2 linked regions of the Dongshaea marina genome follow. The protein of the gene in region 1 interacts with the protein of each later gene in a pairwise test. Links are inferred from orthologs where the notes say so. Each region holds a gene or a part of one and is shown on either strand. Other genes may lie near its edges.

Region 1 (3,221 bases):
AGCCAGGTAGTTTCTGAGCGCCTGCTGAACAGATTCACGGAGTGGACGCTGGGTTTGCTCATTTGACTGAAGGTTTGTTGTTGTAGTTACCAATGCTTCAGTAGTCAGGTTTTGTTCGAACATATGCGCTTTGCTCTTATTGATTCATTCAACTAGTTACACTTAGAAAGTCGTTCAATGCCGAACGCTGCGAAGCGGCGCTCTCCAACTGATTGAACTGCCTTCTAAAATCTGATCCGGCTTTCTTCTTCTGCAGGTACCAGCCGATATGCTTACGGGCTATACGAACACCCTTGTACTCGCCATAAAAAGAGTGCAGAGCTTCAAGATGCTCTTCCATCACAGAGGCGATCTCTGCCTCGTGAGGGGGAGCACACTCCACACCATGCTCAAGATAATGGCAAATTTCACGGAATAGCCAGGGATCCCCCTGGGCTGCCCGCCCAACCATAACGGCATCGGCACCTGTCACATCAAGGACTTTCCGAGCCTTTTCCGGGCTATCGATATCACCGTTAGCTATCACGGGAATCGATACAGCCTGCTTGATGGCTCGAATCGTCTGATACTCGGCGTTGCCCCGGAACATACAGCTTCGGGTCCTGCCATGTACAGCCAAGGCCTGAATACCACAGCCCTCAGCCAGCCGAGCAATCTCAACACCATTGCGATGCTCCTGATCCCATCCGGTTCGGATCTTAAGGGTCACAGGAACATCCGATGCAGCCACCGCGGCTCGCAGAATCTCTTCTACCAGTGCGGGAAACTGCAACAGTGCTGAGCCTGCCAGCTTCTTATTTACTTTCTTAACCGGGCACCCCATGTTGATATCAATCAACTGGGCTCCCTCGGTCTGTGCATACTCCACAGCTTGAGCGACCAATTGCGGGTCCGATCCTACGATCTGAACTCCGCGGATGGTCCCATCCTGTTCACCATCATCCTGCAGTCGCTTACGCGACTTCTCCGTTTTCCAGACATCCGGGTTAGCCAGCAACATCTCAGACACTGCCAGGCCAGCCCCCATCCGCAAACAGAGCCGGCGAAAAGGCTGATCAGTGATCCCCGCCATGGGAGCCACCACAACGGGGGACTCAATTGTCAAGGAACCGATTTGCATGGGACTCACAACATGAACGCTTCGAAGGAGGCGTATATTACGAGTTTTTTGTGCTCATGAAAAGGTCATAATTTAAGCGAAGCCCCAATTTTCGCAAAAAAAACACAAAGAAAAAGGTTGCTTTTTTTGCAGCTAATAAAAATGTAACGCTTCGCTACAAACAAGTAACACCTGCAGGCCCCGAAGCGCTTAACCGGCGAACAGCTACCGCTTAAAGCCCCTTCATTCTAAGCCGATAATCACAGGCCTCAGATCGGGATCAGGAGCGCTTTTTTCCGCTCAGACGGGCCCACTCCTCGCGATATTCGGGCGCATCCATCTCAAACCAACCCTGGTAATGCTCACACAACTCAGGGGCCTGATTCTCAAGGATCCCTGACAGGGCTAACTTGCCCTCAGGTAATACATGACCGGCAATGACCGGAGCCAATTCACGCAGAGGACCGGCAAGAATATTTGCAACCAAAAGCTCGGCTCTGGTGTTCTGAGGCACATCTTCGGGCAGATAGAGCTCAAGGTTCTCGGAAACACCATTGCGCTCGGCATTGTCGCGGCTGGCAGCCAGGGCCTGAGGATCGATATCGATACCAATCACCCGTTTGGCACCGAGTTTGAGGGCCGCGATCGCCAGGATCCCGGAGCCACAACCAAAATCGATCACCTCTTTGCCCTCAAGATCCTGCTGATCCAGCCACTTCAGGCACAGGGCTGTGGTGGGGTGGGTGCCGGTACCAAAGGCAACGCCGGGATCCAACATCACATTCACCGCATCGGGATCGGGCACATCGCGCCAGCTCGGACAGATCCACAGCCGCTCGCCAAACTGCATCGGATGAAAATGCTCCATCCACTCGCGCACCCAATCCTTGTCTTCAAGTTGCTCGACCTTATAGCGCATCTCGTTGCCGAAATGCTTTTTCAAAAAGGTAACTATGGGAGCCGGGTCAATCTCGGCATCAAACAGGCCAACCACATCGGTCTCTCCCCATAACAGGGTCTGACCCGGCAGGGGTTCAAAAACCGGGGTATCTTTCGCATCCACAAAGGTAACGGCCAGGGCGCCAGCCCCCTCAAGCATGGTTCCGAGCTTCTCGGCCTTCTCTTCGGTGGCATTGACTTTGATCTGTATCCAGGGCATGGGTTTAAAACTCTGAAAAAATTTTGGGCGCATTCTACCATTGCAGCTGCAACATGGGCAGTGGTTAAAATTAAATCAACAAGATTTCAAAAGCGAGATGTAGATCACACATGTATACCCTGATTCATTCGGGCTATTGGGTTTTCTTTTAAAAGAGTTAACATTCCAAACGATAGAGAGCCGGTCATCAACTGTCGCAGGAAAGCAGCAGAGGTTCTCTACACAGACGCTTCCAGGTTACCTCTGGAGTGTGGTACCCAGGATTAAGGATAATCAAGGTCGCCTATATGCCAACAACATCACCACCTCCCCCGGCAATTACAGTAGAGCCCGATCTTTTCTGTTTATCCCCTACCCTTCCTGCAGATACCGTAATTTACGCTCGACATCACAGGGCATCCCCCCAATCTCAACAAAGGAATGATCAAGATGATTAAAGGACTTTTCATCAGCGCCTTATTGTTAGCAACCAGTCTGCTGGGCACAGGCATCGCCAGTGCTGCGGTCCTGACACCGGCACATAGCAACTGTCAGAATCCCGCACCTTTCCCACCTTACAACATCTGTTTAGACAAGGATAAAAGTAGTAGCAGTGATTACCTGCAGCAGATCCTGGCAACCCTTAAGTTCAGCGATCAGGAAAATAGCTGATCTATCCCGTTGCGGAGGCGTACCCTCCGCTCTCATGTCTCAGAACGGCTGACCTTACTAAAGATGTGCGGCTTTCAACGTCACCGGCCTTCTGCCGAAAGGAAGCGGCAGCGGAAGATACCTGTGCAGCAGAGGCTCCAGGGGGAAGTTACAGTCTGGGTAACGCACGCGAAGCAGGGAGTTGAGCTGGAAATAAATCTCATGGAAGAGATTCGGATTTACTGTGTATCTGTAATCTTTGGAAGCAGACATCAACAACAGCTCCCCCTCCGCAACCTGAGGTCTGTTTTTGCGCAGATAATCAATGTTTCA
Region 2 (3,199 bases), 3.7 Mb from region 1 along the record:
CTTTAACTTCAAACGCTTCCTGATTTTTTGCAAAATCTTTAAACAGACGAGCGGCCGCACCTGGGTGCTCGTTTGAGAAAGCGATCAAAGTAGGACCAACGAAAACGTCTTTCAGACATTCGTAATCGGTCCCTTCTACTGCGCGGCGAGCCAGAGTGTTGCGTACAACTTTCATGTACACACCAGCTTCACGAGCTTGCTGACGCAGAGCGGTCATCGCATCTACAGTTACGCCACGGGAATCCGCAACTACTGCAGACAGGGCGCCTTTGGCAGCTTCGTTGACTGCAGCAACAATTGCCTTCTTGTCTTCGAGTCTTAATGCCATTGGCTTACTCCTGGATTCAACCCGGATCTCAAAGGATCCAGAACTAACACAATCCCTTTCGGGAACTTACGGTGGCAGTCGAACCAGAAGAAAGAGAATCTTTCTCGCTGGGTCACGGCACCGTCTACGCAGGGAATATTAAGTCCCTAAGGACACCTACGGTCTTGGACAGGAGTCGAAACCCCTAACCAAATCAAAGGCGCAAGATTTTAAATAAAATCCCACGCCTTGTAAAGTCTATCCGCGGATTAAGCGTTGGCAGTTTCCAGAGTCGCCTGGTCAACCGCAACACCTGCACCCATAGTGGTGGAGATGCTTACCTTGCGGATGAACTGACCCTTAGCTGAGGAAGGCTTAGCCTTCTTCAGTGCAACAACCAGAGCTTCCAGGTTTTCTTTCAGCTGCTCGTTGTTGAAGTCTGCCTTACCAATAGTGGTGTGGATGATACCGTTCTTATCGTTACGATAACGGATCTGACCCGCCTTGGCTTGCTTAACAGCTTCTGCAACGTTTGGAGTTACAGTGCCAACCTTAGGGTTAGGCATCAGGCCGCGTGGACCCAGGATCTGACCCAGCTGACCAACAACGCGCATAGCGTCAGGAGAAGCGATAACAACGTCAAAGTTCATCTCGCCCTTCTTAACGTCAGCTGCCAGCTCGTCCATACCTACGATGTCCGCACCAGCTTCTTTAGCTGCTTCTGCGTTAGCACCCTGAGTGAACACAGCAACACGTACTTCACGGCCAGTACCGTGAGGCAGTACAGTTGCACCACGTACGTTCTGGTCAGATTTACGTGGGTCGATACCCAGGTTTACTGCTACGTCTACGCTCTCAACGAACTTAGCGGTAGCCAGCTCCTTGAGCAGGTCGATCGCTGCATTGATCTCGTAGTCACGAGTCACTTCAACTTTTTCACGGATATTGCGAATACGCTTAGAAAGTTTTGCCATGGTCTTAACCCTCCACTACCAGGCCCATAGAACGGGCAGAACCTTCCAGACAACGGACCATTGCATCAACGTCAGAACCAGTCATGTCTGGCTTCTTCATCTCTGCAATCTCTTCCAGTTGAGCGCGAGTCACGTTACCCACCTTGTCGGTGTTAGGGCGACCAGAGCCAGACTTAACGCCAGCAGCTTTCTTCAGCAGGAAGGAAGCAGGTGGAGTCTTGGTCTCGAAAGTGAAAGAGCGATCGCTGTATACAGTGATAACAACAGGAACCGGCGCGCCTTTTTCCAGCTTGTCGGTACGGGCGTTGAACGCCTTACAGAATTCCATGATGTTAACACCGTGCTGACCCAGTGCTGGACCAACGGGAGGACTAGGGTTTGCTGCACCCGCAGCTACCTGCAGCTTGATATAAGCTTGGACTTTCTTAGCCATTTTAGATTTACCTCTATTTGGGTTCAAACGCTAAGACACCACCACGGCATCTTTTAAGCTCCCCAATGGAAAGGGCCGCAATTATATGGATAATTGCGCCCCCTGACAAGTCTTGTGTTTATTTCTTGATCAGCTCTTTTCGACCTGACCAAACTCCAGCTCAACCGGAGTCGAACGACCGAAGATCAGAACCGATACCTTCAGGCGGCTCTTCTCGTAATCCACCTCTTCAACAACACCGTTGAAGTCGGCAAACGGACCTTCGGTAACACGAACCACTTCACCCGGCTCAAACAGAGTCTTCGGACGTGGCTTATCGTGAGATTCCTGCAGACGATTGAGGATCGCTTCTGCTTCCTGATCTGAGATAGGTGCCGGACGATCGGAAGTACCACCGATGAAGCCCATCACACGAGGAACACTGCGCACCAGGTGCCAGGTTTCATCGTTCATCACCATCTGTACCAGGACATAGCCAGGGAAGAACTTGCGCTCACTGCGGCGCTTCTGACCGGCACGCATCTCCACAACCTCTTCGGTTGGGACCAGCACTTCACCGAACTGCTCTTCCATCTGGTGTAACTTGATATGCTCCTGCAGCGACTTAGCCACGCGGGATTCAAAGCCGGAAAAGGCCTGAACAACATACCATCTCATTCTTGTTTCAGACATGGCTTAACCTTTCACTCCAGTAATATGGCCAATGATCCATACCAGGGCACCATCGATGACAAACATCAAAAAGCCCATCAGGCAGGTGATGGCAATAACGATCAGTGTCGTCTGTACGGCTTCCTGGCGTGTAGGCCAGACGACCTTACGAATTTCCAGACGAGACTCTTTGGCAAATGAGATCGTCGCTTTACCCTTGGTCGTTGTCCAGGCAACCAGCAGTGCCAGCACAACCAGTACAACCACGCCGACGATACGAGTCGCCAGCAGACCTGTACTCTGCAGAGGCAAGGTATCCAATGCCGCATTTGACCCCATATACCAGTTACCGGCGATCGCCAGCACTAGCAGAACAAAAACCAGAGTCCACTTGAGTTTATCAGAGGAGGGTTGCTGGCCTTCTGTCTTCGCATTCATACAACGTACCTGTACTCAACATGATTGAGACGCTCATCGCTTGCACAGTGCAAGTGCGCCCTATCTACCATCTGTTTAACCGACAAAGCCGAGGCGATCGCATTGCGATAAGCTTCGGGCCTGCCTGTCCGCCCTTAACCGGTGCTCAATTCTTCACCGACAGAAAAACCTCACTATTATATGAGCTTTACGCAGAATTAAAACCCGCGAATGCCCGGCTGAAGCTTTTCTTTCGTTTCTTCTCTCCGATTCAGCTAAAACTCGCAACCTGTTGGATAAAAATCTCAGTCTGAAAGCTGAAAATATCTTCAAGTGATGAAGGAGCTTTGAAAGTGCAAAAATAGAAAAAAGAAAAGAAAAAAGAAGTGGTGCTGATACCCAGATTTGAACTGGGGA

What was found.
Region 2: the proteins of prmA (region 1) and rplK interact in binary tests that used the Escherichia coli proteins (3 or more experiments, as listed by UniProt). The link is inferred for Dongshaea marina from one-to-one orthologs.

Annotation. Positions count from the first base shown.
Region 1 is NZ_CP028897.1:3,955,256-3,958,476, forward strand. What follows is about bases 320-3,221. They hold prmA (50S ribosomal protein L11 methyltransferase), read right to left. Parts: upstream 2,259-3,221; coding sequence 1,380-2,258; downstream 320-1,379. Other genes in these bases: dusB (tRNA dihydrouridine synthase DusB), read right to left, coding at 320-1,120; DB847_RS18495 (hypothetical protein), read left to right, coding at 2,688-2,909. Also shown: DNA-binding transcriptional regulator Fis, read right to left, coding at 1-123; more of dusB, read right to left, coding at 149-319. UniProt on the Escherichia coli protein: Methylates ribosomal protein L11.
Region 2 is NZ_CP028897.1:280,614-283,812, reverse strand. Bases 1-2,880 are described here. They hold rplK (50S ribosomal protein L11), read right to left. Parts: upstream 1,715-2,880; coding sequence 1,286-1,714; downstream 1-1,285. Other genes in these bases: secE (preprotein translocase subunit SecE), read right to left, coding at 2,390-2,803; nusG (transcription termination/antitermination protein NusG), read right to left, coding at 1,844-2,386; rplA (50S ribosomal protein L1), read right to left, coding at 577-1,281; rplJ (50S ribosomal protein L10), read right to left, coding at 1-328. UniProt on the Escherichia coli protein: Forms part of the ribosomal stalk which helps the ribosome interact with GTP-bound translation factors.